Linked DNA regions of Roseimaritima multifibrata. Each later gene encodes a partner of the first gene's protein in a complex. Links are inferred from orthologs where the notes say so. Each region holds a gene or a part of one and is shown in the gene's direction. Other genes may lie near its edges.

Region 1 (5,844 bases):
CCATCCCGCTAAATGCCCAATTGACCAGCGACAAATTGCAGCCGGCGAACATCGGCAACGTCTACCTGGTACTGGGATATTTCGTCAGTACCATCGTGCTAAATGCGTTACTAATGGGCGGGATCGTGTGGCGGCTGGCGGCTCGAGTACGCTTTGGCGAATAGTCAGCGTCCGAGTGAACGCCCGCCTGCTTCTCGGTGGGCACGTCAATGCCGCCTACTTTCTTAGCGGAACGGCGCGAGCCGTCCGGCCCAGTCGCATAGAAGACACGATGTATTTGCCGAACGGCTTGCGCCGTTCCGCTAAGAAATTCGCCCGTAGATGGCATTGGGCCAAGCCTTCTGGCAAGCGCATAGAAGACACGATGCATTTGCCGGACGGCTTGCGCCGTTCCGCTAAGAAATTCGCCCGTGGATGGCATTGGGGCCAAGCCGTCTGGCAAGCACATAGAAGACACGGTGTATTTGCCGGACGGCTTGCGCCGTTCCGCTAAGAAAGTCGCCCGTAGATAGCATTGGGGCCATGCCGGCTGGCAATCGCATAGAAGACACGGTGTATTTGCCGGACGGCTTGCGCCGTTCCGCTAAGAAAATCGCCCGTAGATGGCATTGGGCCAAGCCGTCTGGCAAGCACATAGAAGACACGGTGTATTTGCCGGACGGCTTGCGCCGTTCCGCTAAGAAAGTCGCGCGTAGATGGCATTGGGCCAAGCCTTCTGGCAAGCACATAGAAGACACGATGCATTTGCCGGACGGCTCGCGCCGTTCCGCTAAGAAATTCGCCCGTAGAGGGGATTGGGTCTTCACCCTCGCGGAATTAGCAGAGAAAGTCTTTTCTTAGCCGCGCCAGATACTGCTGCAGGGGTCGCGGGTTTCCTCGTTCATCCAGCAGACCGCTGTACGGAAAAATATGCGGCCGCGAATCATCCCAGCCTTCCCAGATAATTCCATGGACAAAATTCTTTGCCAACAGAGTCCGGATAAACCCACCCGCTAAGCGGAGTTGGTTCTTTTCGGGAATGGCCGGCGGCGGGGATCCCAGCAACACGTCCGTTGGGCGAAGTGCTCCGGCGTCGATTCCACTATTTGCGGCAACCGTTAATTGACACATCAGTGGCAGGCCTAACACTGCCCAGCGGTCAACCAATTGGCTGAAATCCAAGTTGGTCCGTGGGAGCGTTCCGATCTGCTCGTAATTCATTCGCAGTTCCAGTCCGATCCCGGCCAACCCCAATCCGGCTCGCACCAGTGCGTCCGCACAATGCAGTGGCGAGATACCTTCACGCTCACGGCTTAAGTATTCACCGAAGGGTTGGTCAAAAGCGACAATCACGGGAGTCCGTGGATCGACACGGCGAACGGTTTGGACCACCGCGACGGCTAACCGCATCACTTGGTCTTCGCTTAAACGGATGGGGCCTTTGGTATTTAACCCCGCCGCACAATTCCATAAATGGACTCGGCCGACATATCGCCGAACGGCCTGCTCGGCAAAGCGGCAGACAGCATCGATCAAACCATCGAAATTGTCTTCAAAAAGGTAAAGCCAATGCGGGAGCAATTTATCTTGGAAATCAAACAGAGGACCTGCGATCACGCGCAGCCCATGCTTCTCCGCCCAGGCAAACATTTTATCGACCGCATCGAAATCCAATCGCCCGGCGTCGGTTTCGACATCGGCCCAAGAAAGCCGAACGGCGACCGTGTTGCAGGTTTCCACATACATCTGGGTCTGTGCTTCGGTCGGCGGCTGTGCCGGCTGCATCGACACCCCCAGCAGCGTCCCCAATTGCCCCTCATGGTCTCGCCGGAACGCGAGGGCCTGGGCTGCGTAGGATTCCAGTAAATCAGCAGAGGCGGCCTCCAGATGCCGAATCGCCTTCATCGCATCTTCCCCCGCGGCGGCAGGATTAGCGATCCGCTGGGCGGCATCCAGGAAGAAAGAGGTTCCCTGAGCCAATAAATCTTTAAAATTTTCGGACATCCTCAGGCCCGACCGTTCCCAGACATCGGCTTGAGTACGGACCCGATAACAGGAGCCGCGAGCCAATTCGAGGGCCAAATTGTAGGGTCCGTCGCCGGGACGCAGGCTGCAGGTCGTCAAGGTCACCGGGCCATAGCCCGGGATATTCCAAGGAACCGAAAGTTTAGCGGATTCATCGGCGCGACGAGAAATCGTCATCCGCCCATCGGCAAAGCGTGTTTCTCCCTCCGACGGAATACTCTCGATTCCGGTTAGGTACGCGTATTTCCAGAGAGACCGCTCTTCTCCGAAAGCCCCCTGTTCGAGCAGTAATTCGGGAATGTCGAAATGGAATTGGCCCATAATTTGAGGCAGCCAGACCGTCCGAAAAGGCGAGTAGGAGTATCGGGCAGCGCAAGCTGCGTAGTTAAGGAACCGTCAGAATTTAACGGGCAATGCAGTTTCGTTCAATTCATGTGAAAAATCGTCACTAGTGGGGGCAGGCAAAAACCGGACTCTGTGGATAAACTGTGTACGTATCTGAATTCCTGATTTATTGTCGCCAAATCCCATGCCAGATTCCGTGACCGCACCTAGCAAATCTTCGGCCCCCTCTTCTGACGTGAATTCCCTTCCAGCGGGGGAAGACGCAGCAGACTCATCCGTCCCTAAAAAGCGAGGTGTCCCCGAAGGCCTTTGGATCAAATGCCCCGGGTGCGGAGCTTCACTGTATCGCAAAGAAGTGCAACGGCGGCGAAACGTTTGCCCGAACTGTGAATATCATTTCTACGTCTCGGCTCGCGAACGGATCACCCAAGTGCTCGATGACGGCACGTTTGAACCATGCGACGAAGAACTATCGCCGACCGATCCGTTGGAATTTTCCGATCGTAAGCGTTATGCCGACCGTCTGGTTTCGGAACAAAAACGGACCGGATTGACCGACGCAGTGATTACCGGGACCGGAATGATCCGGGCACGTCGTGTTGCATTTGCAGTTACCGATTCGGCATTTATCATGGGGAGCATGGGCTCGGTCGTCGGCGAACGTTTAACCCGACTGATCGAACGTGCTACCGATCAGAACCTGCCACTTATCATCGTTAGCGGCTCGGGCGGTGGAGCCCGAATGCATGAAGGGATCCTGTCGCTGATGCAAATGGCAAAGGTCTCCGCTGCATTAGCACGCTATGACAAAGCCGGTGGTTTATTTATCAGCGTCCTGACCAATCCAACGATGGGTGGTGTCGCCGCCAGTTTTGCGTCTCTGGGAGACCTGGTGGTTGCCGAGCCCAAGGCGTTGATCGGGTTCGCTGGCCCCCGCACGATTAAAGCGACGATTGGAATCGAACTTCCCGAAGGATTCCAAACCAGCGAATTCCTCATGGAACATGGCTACATCGATCGAATTGTGACCCGGGAACGACTTAAAAGCGAAATTGCTCAAGCGATCGACTACTGCGGGAAATAATCATGGGGATTTTCGATTCACTAAAAGGTCTCCTCAAAGGATCCAAGGATCCGGCGAGCGAGGACGCAAGCCAATCGGCAAAGTCGTCGAAAAATCCTAAAAATGCGAAAGCTCCCAAAACTCCCAAAAAGCCAGCCAAAAAAGGGACCGCCCCCAATCGGACCAAGTGCGATGTCGAACTCCGCTTCGAACGCCTGCGGTCGTCGGTCTCCGGAACGATGGGGAATTTTTTCTTAGCTCATGACCGACAGCTGGACCGAAAAGTCGGCGTCAAGATTTGCGACCCGGAAAAGGTCGATCTGTTTGAAGCTCGATTTAAAGGGCTTAAAAAACCGACCGAGGGTGAAATTGCCATGCAAATGGATCATCCTCTGGTCATGGAAACGCTTGAGCATGGTGAAACGACGCGAGGTGAACGCTACCTCGTGATGGAATACATCGCCGGCCCCAACCTCCAGCAAGTGGTCCAGTCCGCGGATGCTAATCTGGTTGCGGGAAAACGAATCAATCTGATTCGCCAAATGGCCCAGGCAATCCAGTACGTTCACCGAAAAGAATTCATTCACCGAGACATCTGCCCGCGAAACTTTATCTGCCTGCCAGACCTGGTAGGGCTAAAGCTGATCGATTTTGGGCTGACCGTACCGGCAACCCCTCCGTTTATGGCTCCGGGAAATCGAACGGGAACCCCGATTTATATGTCGCCCGAAATTGTCCGCCGGCGTCCCACGGACAAACGAGTCGACATCTTTTCGTTTGGTGTTTCAGCCTACTGCCTGCTGACGTTTGAATTTCCTTGGAATATCGTCGAAACCACAGGGCGTGCGGCACTGCAGCACGACACGCTGCCACCGATCGATATCTTTGAACGCTACCCCGATTTGCAGCCGCGAATCGGACGGGCCATCATGTCCTGCCTGGCCCCCAAGCCAGAAGACCGGACACCCTCGATGGACAAATTTCTGCAGCAGATCAGCGGCATCGACCAGGAAACCGCTCAAGCCGAATGATCCGCCAGCCCGATTTCGTGTTGACCAGGGCAGCGAACGGCAGACGCACGCAAAACCGCTTGCCCCGGGGCTAACGCTGAATGCCACCGGCTTTCGCGTCTGTGGGTGGTTTTTCTATGCGGTTGCCGGACGGCTCGCGCCGTTCCGCTAAGAAATTCGCCCGTAGACGCCAAAGTAGAGGGCACGGGGCCAAGCCTTCTGGCAATCGCAAAGAAGACACAATGAACTTGCCGGACGGCTCGCGCCGTTCCGCTAAGAAATTCGCCCGCAGACGCCAAAGCAGAGGGCACGGGGCCAAGTCTTCTGGCAATCGCATAGAAGACACAATGAAATTGCCGGACGGCTCGCGCCGTTCCGCTAAGAAATTCGCCCGTAGACGCCAAAGTAGAGGGCACGGGGCCAAGTCTTCTGGCAATCGCATAGAAGGCACAATGAACTTGCCGGACGGCTCGCGCCGTTTAAGAAGATGGCTGGCACTGGGCTGACGTCCCACGGGATTCACCGCACCGCCCGGCAGCCTCTGCGTCGCCCCGGAAGCGACAGACTGGAGGGTTTAGGCGGACCTTGCGGGCTCCGCTAGAATCTTCAACTTTCTTGGCTTCCCTGGCCGATAAGTAACGTGATGTAGGAAACAGAGCACTTTACCTCATGGAAGAGAACCCGCGGTGCGCGGACCATTCGGTCTCCGCTGCGCCGGCACCTTGAGGTTCTTAGTGATGCGCACCATATCTTATGGGATTCCAATCCTTATTCTTGGAATCCTGGCCGCCCTTCCCTTTCGTCGAACTTCGACGGAATCGGTTCCGATTGCGACGCCCCGTTCGTTCGATTCGGGTGAATCGACTCTTAGGGAAATATCGACAGGGAACGCTGACCTATGGTCTCCCGATCCCGAGCCGCCGCGAGCGGATCAGCCAGCGCCCGCAGCGATTCCCGAACTGCCTTCGGACTACAACGACGTTGCGATTCCAATGGAGACGCCCCCGGAGATCAATGATCGGTTCTCGGCAACCGTGCCGACTCCCGTGCGACCTCCGTCGGCTTGGGCTTCGCAACGTATTGCCATCCCACCAGCGACGACCGTAAGCGAACCGGCGCCGGAACTGGCCAAGGAGAGCTCGACGGCAGAGAGTTCGACAGCAGCCCCTCCAGCGTTCCGCGTAAGCTATCCAAACGCGACAGCGGCACGCTCTCGGGTTTCCAGTGAAACAGAACAACAGCGCAGTGCTCTGCCCCCCACCCCGCCGCAGCCTGGATTTGGCAAAGAATCGTTCCAGCCGGCTGTGGAGGCCGCCAAGCCTCGAAAGCGTTATTTCATTCGAGAACCAAGTTAAGCCTGGTTACAGGAATGCCTTGGCGAGAGCCAGACAGCTAGGCGAACCTTCTCGGCAGGGTTCTGCA
Region 2 (5,770 bases), 390 kb from region 1 along the record:
TGAGGCCGGTCCATTCGCGGATTCGGCTGGAACGGCATCCGACCTGCACGGCGTTTGTTAGATATCGCTCGATCCTTCCGTATCCATATTTAGGGACCTGACCTGTGAATTATTCGGCCCGCCTGCAAGAAGCCTGCTCCCGGCTTTCTAGTCACCAAGTCGACGCACTTTTTGTGTTCAACGAAACCAATGTGAGCTATCTGACCGGATTCAGCGGGGACAGCACGGTCCTACTGTTGACAGAAAACGGGGCGACGCTGTTAAGCGACCGACGCTATGAAACGCAACTGCAGCAGGAATGCCCGCAGCTTCCGGCATTGGTCCGCGGCCCCGATAAAAACATGTACCAATTAATCGAAGAAGCCGCAGCCAGTCAGCTGGCAGACTGTCAATCGATCGGATTCGAAGCCAATCATCTGCACTGGAACGACTATCAAAAATTGGCTAAATCGCTCGGGGCCCGCACGCTGGTGCCAACTTCGGCGTTTATCGAAGCTCAGCGATTAATCAAAGACGAAGACGAAATCGCCATTTTGCGACGAGCGGTTTCGATTGCGGAACGAACCTTTCTCTCCATTCGAGCTCGGCTTCGGCCCGACTGGACCGAATTGCAGATGGCCCATGAACTGGAATCGACGATGCGAGAACTGGGGGCAAGTGGCTGCGGATTTGCTCCCATTTTGGCAATCGACGCCAACGCCGCATTGCCTCACGCCCATCCCGGATCTCAGGTTCTCAATCAGGCATCGACGTTGCTGGTCGACTGGGGGGCAAAATTCCAAGGCTATACCAGCGACCTCACGCGGACGCTGTCGATCGGTCCTCCAAGCGACCGTTTCCATGAAGTTTACGAAGTGGTGCTGTTGGCGCAGCAAACCGCGATCGAAAAAATTCGTCCCGGAATCCCTCTAAAAGAAATCGATCGGGCTGCCCGAGACGTGATTGCCCAAGCGGGGTTTGGAGATTATTTTGGCCACGGACTGGGGCACGGAATCGGATTACAGGTCCACGAATCCCCCCGGATGGCGTCAACAAGCGAAGAAACGCTGGAATCGGGGATGGTCGTAACGGTAGAACCTGGGATCTATTTGCCCGGCGAGTTTGGCGTTCGTATCGAAGATGACGTTCTCGTCACCCCGGAAGGAAACGAAGTCTTGTCGTCGCTCGCAAAGGGCCTCGATGACATGATCGTTTTCCTGTAAAACAACCGGTTAAAGACAACGGCTCGTCGCGGCCGGTCACATAGATTTTTATCACAATAAGTGAGACGACGTCGTATGAATGCAGGTGGGAAACGCGAAGCGGTCAACGTATTTGGGATCGATCAGCTAAAAGAGTTGATCGAATTGATGGAGCAGCACGACCTGGCAGAGATCGATCTCCAGCAAGATACCGACCGAATCAGTCTAAAACGGGGCGGTGCACAGCCTTTGCAGGCCATGCCTGCCCCCATGGCGGCGGCCCCGGTCGCAGCTGCAACACCTGCCGAACCGGCTGGAGACGGCCCCAATATTTTGACCATCAAATCACCGATGGTCGGGACTTTCTACACAAAACCGAATCCTGAATCCGAGAATTTTGTCAAAGTCGGTGCGATGGTTTCCCCCGACACCGTGATCTGCATCGTTGAAGCCATGAAAGTCTTCAACGAAATTCCAGCGGAAGTCAGCGGGAAAGTCGTCGCAGTCCTTGCCGAAAACGGGCAACCTGTCGATTTCGATAAACCGCTCTTCAAAATCGATACCTCGGCCTAGGTCTTTCAGCCAAGGTACCGCGTTTTCTGGCCTCTCGGCAAAATCACTGCCTAGGCTCCCACTGGTTTACCCCCAAATTCTTTAGATAGCTAAACGGTCATGTACAACCGGATCCTGATTGCCAATCGTGGCGAAATTGCCCTTCGTGTCATCCGTGCCTGCCGAGAATTGGGGATCGAATCGGTTGCCGTCTACAGCCAAGCGGACGCCGATTCGGCTCATGTTCGTTATGCCGATCAAGCGTTTTGCATCGGCCCCGCGCGGAGCGCGGACAGCTACCTGCGCATCGACCGGATCATTAGCGCTGCGGAGCTAGGGGATGTCGACGCGATCCATCCGGGTTATGGATTCCTAGCCGAAAACGCTCACTTCAACGAAGTTTGCCGGAGCTGCAAAATTGACTTCATCGGGCCTCGCCCCGAAGCGATGGAAATGCTGGGCGATAAAAACACCGCCCGGTCGCTGGCCATCAAGGCCGAAGTCCCAGTAGTGCCCGGGAGTGACGGGTTGATCGATGATGACAATGAAGCGATTCGCGTTGCCAACGAAATCGGATTTCCTGTCCTGATCAAAGCAACCGCAGGTGGCGGAGGCAAAGGGATGCGAGTGGCCGTCGACCAATCGGTCCTGGCAACCGCCGTATCGCAAGCCCGCACCGAGGCCCAAGCGGCGTTTGGTAACGGAGCCGTCTACATCGAAAAGTACATTGAAAAACCTCGGCACATCGAAGTTCAGGTGATCGCCGATGAACATGGCAACGTGGTTCATCTTTATGAACGCGATTGCAGCGTTCAACGTCGCCATCAAAAACTGATCGAAGAAGCCCCCAGCCCGACGCTATCGCCAGAAAAACGGACCGCGATCTGCGAAGCGGCCGTGCGAATGATTCGAGCCGCCAACTATACCAATGCGGGAACGGTCGAATTTATCGTCGACAAGAACGATGATTTCTACTTCATCGAAGTCAACGCCCGAATTCAAGTCGAACATCCCGTCACCGAAATGGTCACCGGCATCGACCTGATCAAGCAGCAGATCCTTGTCGCGTCCGGCGAACCTCTTCCCTTCAAACAAGAAGACATTCCATGCCGCGGGGTCGCTATCGAATGCCGCATCAACGCCGAGAATCCCGACAAAGGCTTCCAACCCAATCCAGGTAAAATTCAGCACATGTTTGCCCCAGGCGGTTTGGGCGTTCGTTTTGATTCCCACGTTTGCTCGGGCTATACGGTACCTCCGTATTACGATTCGATGATCGGGAAACTGATTGTCTACCAGCCGACACGACTGGAAGCGATCGCCACGATGCGAAGGGCTCTGAAAGAATTGGCAATCGAAGGCATTTCGACGACCGCCAGCTTCCACGACAAAGTCCTGCAACATCCTGAATTCATCGCAGGAAACTGCGATACAACGTTCGTCGAACGTGAATTCACCAACTAGTAACTGGCACCCGCGATCGACGATGCACAGAAGGATAGCTGCCTCTCTGCCGTAGTTACCGTCGCCAGACGGTAGTTCCTACTGCGGCACCGTCACCTTTCGATTGTCCCCTTTCGCTTCACGAAAGAACGCTCCCTGAAAGCGGCTTTCGCTCGGGACGTGCGATTTATTCGCGACGGATATTGGTCACGCCTTGAGCTTCTCACTCACGCCAACCTTTCGCGGGGGGGGGGGGCGTGAAAAGAATAAGTGAAGAAAGTCTGGCTCCCCTCGCCCTCAAAACAAGCTCGCTTAAAACAGGTTTGATACCGGATCATCGGTTCGCCAGCTAATGCAATTAAGTACGATTCAAAGGCTTGTTTTGGGGGAGAGGGGCTGGGGGAGAGGGGCCGACAGCGTTGGCAAGGCGTGACATAATCGGCTGAAATCCGAGGCTTTCACCGCGTCTTCGCTGCAAAATCGCCAGCTGGAAATCTCCCCCTCTCCCCCAAGCGAGCTCCACTAAATCAAAGAAAGAGGCAGAGATCACGCAATGAGCTAGCAGAGATTTCTTCCGCAACAAAGAGCTTGCTTAGGGGCGAGGGGAGCCAGACTTTCTTCATTTATTCTTTTCATCCCCCGAGCGAAAGGCGACCATTGCCCAACAACTCAGACGGTGATCAGGAGGCGGACGGTGGCTGATCCATTCCGTAGTCCTTGATCTTCTTGTGCAGGGTGTTGCGATTCATTCCCAGCCGACTCGCTGCACGGGTTTGAACCCCGTCGCATTCGAGAAGGACCTGGCGGATGACCTCGCGTTCAACACGGTCGACGATCTGGCTATGGACGTCACTCGCATCCTCAGCGATGGTCTGCAGCCCTTGCTGCACAACTGCAGTGGTCAGCGAACCTACGTCCGCGGTGTTGACCGGCTCGGCAATCGCTTTCGCTTTCCCGGTGATCGATTCGGGCAGAAAATCGATGGCTGGCTCGCTTCCCTCTGAACAGACAATCACCCGCTGAAGGTAACTGAACAGCTGGTCGATGTTCCCTGGCCAAGGATAGTTTTCCAGCGAGGTCAACAGCGGCCCTTCAAGCGACTGCACCTGCTTGCCAATTTGCCGATTAAGTACTTTCCAGAAGTGATCGATCAGCGGCAGAATGTCTTCGCGGCGTTCGCGTAGCGGGGGGAGCAGAATCGGAATCACGTTCACTCCCCAAAAAAGATCGCTGCGAAATCTCCCCTCTTCGACCGGCGGTAACAGATCAAGCGAGCTGGCCGCAATCAGGCGGCACGGGGCAGCGGGGAGGGTCGAAGACGAATCCGGATGAGCATCCGCTTGCTCGCCCGCATTGAACACAAACTGCGACAATCGATCCTGCAGCGGCAGGTCGGCCCGATCCAGGTGATCAAGAAACAGCGTCCCCGAGGCGGGCGGACTGCAGGATCGCCCCAAGCCCTCCTCGCCATTTCCTATCCCTAGCGGGGCGATGGAACCACAGTCCCATCGCTGGAAAGGCTGGTCGCGTCGCGACGACGCTTGGTGGATTGCTCGGGCAAGCCAGTGCTTGCCCGTTCCCATTTCGCCGACAATCAGCACGGACGCGTCCGTGCTGGCGGCAAGCGAAGCGATTCGCAACACATCCCGCATCGCTTGCGAAACCAGTACCGCACCTGTTGAAAAGAAATCAGCTGCGGGATGTGTCATAACGGCTTCCATCACGTTCACAAGGAGCGGGATAAGGAACCCGCTATTTGGTCGAGAGTTCGTATTTCAGAGATTCTGAACTAGGAATCGTCTCGGTTAGCTCACTATTGTCATTAAATTTAGCGGGCAAGATCTGTTTGTTGAATGATACGCCCGCTTCAGGTGAGTCCGCAGACAGATCGGAGGTGACCTCTTCGTAGCCACGGATCTGAACTTGTTTGGAACCAGGTAAGACGGGGCCTTTGAAAGCTCCATCCACGATTTTCAGACTGTCCGTAGGAGAGGACGGTTCCTGTGGGATGAACATAATTTCTCCCTTTTTCAAAGGCGTTCCGTCGACGGTTACGGTCCCATCAACTTCAACACGACCAAGCGGATCGCTGTCACAGCCAGTGAACACAAGGCTAGAAACAACAAAACAAGCAGCAAGAATCGAAGGCAGTTTGGATAACATGAGCATACTAAAGGTGAGGTAGGGTGTGTAAAGCGAGTGGGATAGCCTTTTCGTCCGCAAGGCGTTGCCCGGCGAGGCTGTGAACTTATGGTGACCAGCCTGGCTAGTGTCGCCTCTCGCTCCGCGAAAGTAGTGCTTGCAGACGCTAGTTTCGCGAAGCGAAAGGCGACATTTCCCACTTGATCAGACAGTAGAGGTGCGGCGATCCTCAGAGGATCGCCGCAAGAAGATTGCAATTACTTGCCGAGCATCCACTATGGCAACTGAACGACTTCGCCGCCGTTACGTGTGCCCAAACCGCGATAGATGACCAAATCGATGGTATCGCTTAGGAAACGCGTCGAGGCGTCCCCCAAAGTGAACTGAGCTCCGCTGGGATGGTAACTACGAGCAAAGTTCCGGATTTCAGCGGCGGTACCGATCGACAAGCA
Region 3 (5,912 bases), 3.4 Mb from region 1 along the record:
GTTGGCTGCATTGAAGGCGGCGCTGCGGGATTTCAAGCCGGATGTTGTCCACACGCATAGTGCAAAAGGTGGGATCCTGGGGCGGCAGGCCGCGTGGGCGCTAAAGGTTCCGGCAATTTTGCATACGGTTCATGGGGCTCCGTTTTATCCCTATCAGCCCGCTCCGATCCGCTGGTTTTATCGCAAGTGTGAACGCCGTGCGGCCAAGCAGTGCCATCGCCTGATCTCCGTCGCCGACGCGATGACCGATTTAATGGTCGAGGGCGGAGTTGCGGATCGCTCGAAATTCACGACGGTTTACAGTGGGATGGATGTCGCGCCGTTCCTGGCCGCTGATAAAACTCGCGAGCAGACACGTAAGAAGCTTGGTATCCAACCTGACGATATTGTGATCGGAAAAATTGCCAGGCTGTTTCATCTGAAAGGGCACGATGACCTGATTCACGCTGCATCGCGGGTCCTCGCTGAGCACCCGAAGGTGAAGTTCTTGTTGGTCGGCGATGGGGTCCTTCGGGAAGAGCTGGAAAAGAAAATTTCGTCGCTGGGGCTGACGGACCGTTTTTTGTTGACTGGACTGGTCCCGCCTGTGGAAATCCCTTCGCTGATCGGGGCGATGGACGCGCTGGTTCACACTTCCTACCGCGAAGGGTTGGCGAGAGCGCTTCCGCAGGCCCTGATCGCGGGAAAACCGGTCGTCAGTTACGACGTCGATGGGGCTCGAGAAGTCGTCATAAACGACGAGACGGGGTTTTTAGTCCCCGCAGGTGGTATCGACGAACTTGCTCGCCGTTTGATCCAGATCGCAGGGGATCCGCAGCTTCGGCTGCGGTTGGGGGCGACTGGCCGCGAGCGTTTTACCGAGCCTTTTCAAGCCGAAACGATGACCCGGCGGTTGAGGGAAATCTACGAGGAACTGCTGAAGTAGATGGTTTTCAGCGTTTGGAGGTGGGGAGTGGGGATTTCCCAGGCCCCACCGAAAACAGCCTCCGGGCTGAACGCGTTACGACGTGGCGTCCGTTCGCTTAGGCTGAATCCGCTGTTGAAACGCATAAAAGGTTCATTTCACTGCCAAATGTCCTTTTTTTTGGGAGGGGAGGGGGGCTGGGCTGTCATTCGGCGGGGGCCTCCGAGGGGCATCGCCTTTTCGTAACCTGCGGGTCTGCCTAAGATGGTTAGGAAGATTTCTCCGCTTTTAACCGATGCCGTGCTCATGACAAAAATCCGCGATTTTCTGGGACCCTACCGGCTTGTCCGTTTGATCCGAGGTGGAGGGACCTGTGAAGTCTGGGAGGCGGTGCATTCGGAGTCGGATGAGCGGTTTGCCCTGAAAATTCTTCGCCCCCAGAAACGGCACGATAAAGAAGAATTGGCGACGCTGAAGCATGAGTACGCGGTCGCTTCGACGCTGACAACCAGCAATCGCATCATCAAAATTTACGAGTACACCATCGAGAGTGACACTCCGATGTTGGTGATGGAACTGTTTAGTGAACTGAACATGAAGCAGGCCCTGCGGCGGGGACCGGAGTCGCTTGCGTTCATGCTTCACACCATTGTGGAGCAGGCGGCAGAGGGGCTTTACTTCATGCACAACAAAGGTTGGATCCACCGCGATATCAAGCCCGACAATTTTTTGGTTAGTAGGGAAGGGGAGACCAAATTAATCGACTTTCAGATTGCTGAGAAAAAGAAATCGGGGCTGGCAAAGCTGTTTTCCAAGTCCAAAATCCAGGGGACCAAGAGCTACATGTCGCCCGAGCAGATTCGTGGCAAGGCATGTGATGAGCGAGCCGATATTTACAGTTTTGGCTGTGTGCTGTTCGAAATGGTTACCGCAAAAGCCCCGTTCACCGGTTCAACGCCGAACGAGCTTTTGACCAAGCACTTGAAAGCGAACATTCCCACCCCCTTGGTCTACAACGACAACGTAAGCTCCGAATTCGCGGCATTGATTCGCAGCATGATGGCAAAGTCGCCAGAGAATCGCCCGCAATCGATGTGGGAGTTCTTGAAGGAGGTGCGGGCAATGAAGTTGTTTAAGCGAGTCCCTAAGCCTCCTGAGGTTAGTGTCTTTGATGACCTGCCTAACTTTAAAAATCCTGATGACTTGTTTCGCAATAATTAGGGCCGGACGCGTATCGCGTCACTGGAATTTTCGAAAACGTATTGAGTGAGATGAATATGGATGCTGGACCGGGCCTGGAGTTTGAACGCGAAATTGTCAAACTTGAAAACCAAGTCGGTGAACTGGAGCGAGTTGCAGATCGCTCGGCAGCCCAAGAAGCAGATCTTCGAGAGTTGCGGCAGACGGTGAATGAGCAGCTTCGCGAAGTCTATTCGCATCTGACTCCTTGGCAAACTGTGCAGGTTTCTCGTCATCAAAATCGTCCCTACACGAGGGACTATTTGCAGTTGGTCTTTGATGACTTTGTAGAACTGCATGGGGATAAACATTTTGGCGACGACCGTGCAATGCTGACAGGTTTTGCGAAACTTGATCGCTTTAAGGTGATGATGATCGGTCACCAAAAAGGGCGTACATACAAGGAACGGGCGGCATGCCATTTCGGGTGTGCACATCCTGAAGGCTATCGCAAAGCGATGCGTAAGATGGCGATGGCAGAGAAATACAAGTTGCCGCTGATCTGCTTTATCGATACGCCAGGTGCGTACCCGGGGATCGGTGCCGAAGAACGCGGGCAGGCTCAGGTGATCGCCGAAAGTATGTTCAAGATGAGTCGCTTGCGGACTCCGGTGATCTGTGTTGTGATCGGAGAAGGAGGGTCCGGAGGCGCTTTGGGGATCGGGGTAGGGGACCGCGTTGCCGTTTTGAAGAATGCCTATTATTCGGTGATTAGTCCTGAAGGTTGTGCGGGGATTTTGTGGAAAAGTCACCAGTACGCACCGAACGCCGCCGATTCGCTCCGCTTTACCTCGGGCGACTTGAAGAAGTTGGGGGTTGTCGATGATGTGATTGACGAACCTCTGGGAGGGGCTCACCGCGATCATCATCAAATGGCTAGCCGTTTGAAAACCTATCTGTCACGAACCTTGGCAGAGTTGGAGGCCATCCCCATGGATGAATTGATCGAAAGCCGCTACAAAAAGTTCCGTAAGATGGGCGTCTATCTGGATGGCGCCGTCGAAGCCTAAACCTAATTGTTGTTCCTTGCCGCTAGTGGTGGCTGAAAGTGAGTATTAAAGATGAGTGCTGATGCGAAAGTAACTGGGATCGTCCACTTGGTTGAAGAAACAAAAACTTACGGACAGAAAGGATTTCGCAAACGACTAGTGGTCCTGGAGCAAGAGTTGGGCAGTTTTACCAACTATGTTCCGGTTGAATTTATTCGTGATGCATGTGATTCGGTTGACGGAGTCCAGGTCGGGGATTCGATCGAAGTGACCTATCGATTGAGCGGTCGCAAATGGCAACGCGATGCGAACTCCGAAGTCAAATTCTTCGTTAACGTGGAAGGTATCTCCTTCACGAAAATGGATGCACCCAACGGTGCCGGTGGCGCTGAAGCCAACGACAGTCTTTCGGAAGCTGCCTTCGACGAAGATGATGTCCCTTTCTAAAGCAGATGGACAGTCGATCGTTTAACAAGTTTTGTTGAGAGCGTGAGCGACGGGGCGTCCGTACAGATGCTCCGGCTGTTTTCGCCAAACTTGTGCAGCCTTTCGGTCTCCCGTGGGATCGTTCCTTCTTAGCAAGAGGGAAAGGGAGAGAAGGTGTCGGGGGCGAGGGGCAGGGCGGTTTTTTTAAAAAACTACCCTGCTGTGTTGCCCGTGATCTGCTGCGACAACGTCGTTGCGTTGGTGTCCGTCAGGCTGGCAAAGTAATCCATGACTTGATGCAGCCACCATGCATACGGACGCTGTTGGTTTTCAGAAACATAATTCTCTCCCCAGGCGAGCATTAGAGTTCGCTTGGTGAGGAAATCGGTTTTCTGAAACATCTGTTGTTGGCTTAGTCTGCGCGTCGCTTGGCTTAGTGCGCCGACAATCCTTCCCAGCGCTTGGTACGCGCCAAGTTCTGCCGTTACCTTGGCGCGATGCGCAAAGATCGTCGTGTAGTGCTCGGTGACCTGCTCGAGTGCATTTAGTAGAGACGAATCTAAGTTCGTTTTCAAATCGGCGATTCGGTCGCCATGCATGATCGCTTCGTAGTCTTGTTCAAAGACCTGCCAGGTAGCGTTCACCAGGGTGTGAATCGCTTTGCCTCGCAGAACCGATAAGGGAAGTTGCGAATGATCTTCGTTCATGATCTGTAGCAGCACCGGACGGACATGGCTGTCGTTCAGGATGTTCATTTCGACCGCGTCTTCCAGGTCAAGAATCCGGTAGCAAATGTCGTCGGCCGCCTCGGACAAGAAGGATAACGGATGGCGTTTGGCAGCGTCCTGTGTGCCCAGGTCCATCTCGTTCCAAACCTGTTCGAACAGTTCACGCTCGCTGGAAAAGATGTTGAATTTTTGATGGGTGATCGCACGCTGATCGCAGGAGTGCCACGGGTACTTAACCATCGCTCCAAGGGTCGCGTACGTCAGTCGCATGTAGCCGGCCTGTGGGTTGTCCGCGCGGCTGGCTAGGCGGAAGCCTTGGGCGTTGCCTTCAAAGATCAGCCAATCGTGGCGGAGTCCTTCGTCGGTCTGAGAAAGGTCGTCGCCAAAGACGTCGGTGGGATGGTCTTGGACCCATTGGCGAATCGCGTATTCGCCTCCATGTCCGAACGGAGGGTTTCCGATGTCATGTGCCAAACATGCGGCTTGAAGGATCTGGCACACATCTTCCGTTTTTCGGTTGGCGGGCATCTCCTGTTTGTCGATCAGCAGGGCCGCGATCCGTTTCGCAAAGGAGCGACCGACGCTGGCGACTTCGATGGAGTGGGTTAGGCGGTTGTGGACATGATCGTGCGGCGAGTGCGGGTAGACCTGCATCTTGCGGGCGAGCCGCCGGAAGGCGGGCGAGTAAACGATCCGGTCGTAGTCCGCTTCGAACGGCGTGCGGAATGGTTCGTCGCGTGAACGTCGCGGCACCTGGCCAGGGCGAGGGCAGCGGAAATCGGATAGCAGGCGGTTCCAGTGAAGCCGAGTCATCGGTGCCAAGTCATGGGTGAGCGGAGAAAGATTGTCGCAACCTTCGGTCCGCGAAAGTTGCATTACCAGGGCGTTCTTACGCGGAGTGAAAGGCGACAATGCGGGGAATCTATTGGGAAATCGCCCTATTAGCAACGTCCGATAATGCCTCTTATGTTGTATTCAGACCTTGATTTTCCTAGGGAAACAGGCTTTTCTTTGATTTGCAGCTTCTTGTTTGATGTTTTCAGGCGTTCTGTGGCCGCTTTGCTTAGGCCCATGCTTCGTCGGTTGTGATGGGCGTCCCCTGCGGGCTGTTTGAGTGCCGGATCTTTTGAGGCGTCGTGCCGCTTGGATTGCGCTGCGCTGTCACGCGGCGATCGCTATCTTCGCATGGCTCGTTCGCGCTGGGCTTGTTGCAAGAGATCGGCCGGTAGCCACTTGCTGGGATCGATCGCTGGGGCTTCGCCGCCTTCGCCAGGCCACAGTGAATCGACATCGCTTGGCGTCTTCCAAGGCATCTCGGGACGGTCGACTGGCGCGGTACCGCCCGATTCGATCTGTTCGTCAAATTGCTCGATGTACGGACTGAGCACCTGTTGGACTTCGGTCGGCAAGATGCCGTTGCTGTGTGCGAGCACTTTGGAGATGTAGTAGCCGCTTCGCGATTGAGCGATTTTTTGGCGGTTGGACGCTCCCAGGGTTGTGACGGCAAACAGCGTGATCACCGAGCAATACAGCACGCCTTTGGCGAGCCCAAATAACGCCCCGATGTGGCGGTCGAATTCCCGCAGTTTCATGCGATCGATCGATCGACTGACCATCCGGAAAGCG

The links. Proteins that work in one complex are often made in the same cells at the same time.
Region 2: the proteins of accD (region 1) and accC are in contact, whole or in part, in a solved structure (PDB 8UXZ), measured with the Escherichia coli proteins. The link is inferred for Roseimaritima multifibrata from one-to-one orthologs.
Region 3: the proteins of accD (region 1) and FF011L_RS21525 are in contact, whole or in part, in a solved structure (PDB 8UXZ), measured with the Escherichia coli proteins. The link is inferred for Roseimaritima multifibrata from one-to-one orthologs.

Annotation. Positions count from the first base shown.
Region 1 is NZ_CP036262.1:2,544,353-2,550,196, reverse strand. Bases 1,605-4,483 are described here. They hold accD (acetyl-CoA carboxylase, carboxyltransferase subunit beta), read left to right. Parts: upstream 1,605-2,533; coding sequence 2,534-3,433; downstream 3,434-4,483. Other genes in these bases: FF011L_RS09280 (serine/threonine protein kinase), read left to right, coding at 3,436-4,443; FF011L_RS09290 (glycoside hydrolase family 10), read right to left, coding at 1,605-2,325. In the rest of the region: FF011L_RS09295 (ABC transporter permease subunit), read left to right, coding at 1-164; more of FF011L_RS09290, read right to left, coding at 817-1,604; FF011L_RS09275 (hypothetical protein), read left to right, coding at 5,160-5,777.
Region 2 is NZ_CP036262.1:2,934,871-2,940,640, reverse strand. The notes cover bases 1,221-4,025. They hold accC (acetyl-CoA carboxylase biotin carboxylase subunit), read left to right. Parts: upstream 1,221-1,853; coding sequence 1,854-3,197; downstream 3,198-4,025. Other genes in these bases: FF011L_RS10690 (sigma 54-interacting transcriptional regulator), read right to left, coding at 3,857-4,025; accB (acetyl-CoA carboxylase biotin carboxyl carrier protein), read left to right, coding at 1,278-1,754. Outside these bases: FF011L_RS10705 (M24 family metallopeptidase), read left to right, coding at 105-1,202; more of FF011L_RS10690, read right to left, coding at 4,026-4,885; FF011L_RS10685 (hypothetical protein), read right to left, coding at 4,929-5,339; FF011L_RS10680 (DUF1559 domain-containing protein), read right to left, coding at 5,594-5,770. UniProt on the Escherichia coli protein: This protein is a component of the acetyl coenzyme A carboxylase complex; first, biotin carboxylase catalyzes the carboxylation of the carrier protein and then the transcarboxylase transfers the carboxyl group to form malonyl-CoA.
Region 3 is NZ_CP036262.1:5,929,386-5,935,297, reverse strand. Bases 1,221-4,167 are described here. They hold FF011L_RS21525 (acetyl-CoA carboxylase carboxyltransferase subunit alpha), read left to right. Parts: upstream 1,221-2,181; coding sequence 2,182-3,153; downstream 3,154-4,167. Other genes in these bases: dgt (dGTP triphosphohydrolase), read right to left, coding at 3,771-4,167; FF011L_RS21520 (DUF3127 domain-containing protein), read left to right, coding at 3,205-3,579; FF011L_RS21530 (serine/threonine-protein kinase), read left to right, coding at 1,221-2,125. Also shown: FF011L_RS21535 (glycosyltransferase family 4 protein), read left to right, coding at 1-925; more of FF011L_RS21530, read left to right, coding at 1,211-1,220; more of dgt, read right to left, coding at 4,168-5,162; FF011L_RS21510 (CvpA family protein), read right to left, coding at 5,462-5,912. UniProt on the Escherichia coli protein: Component of the acetyl coenzyme A carboxylase (ACC) complex. First, biotin carboxylase catalyzes the carboxylation of biotin on its carrier protein (BCCP) and then the CO(2) group is transferred by the carboxyltransferase to acetyl-CoA to form malonyl-CoA.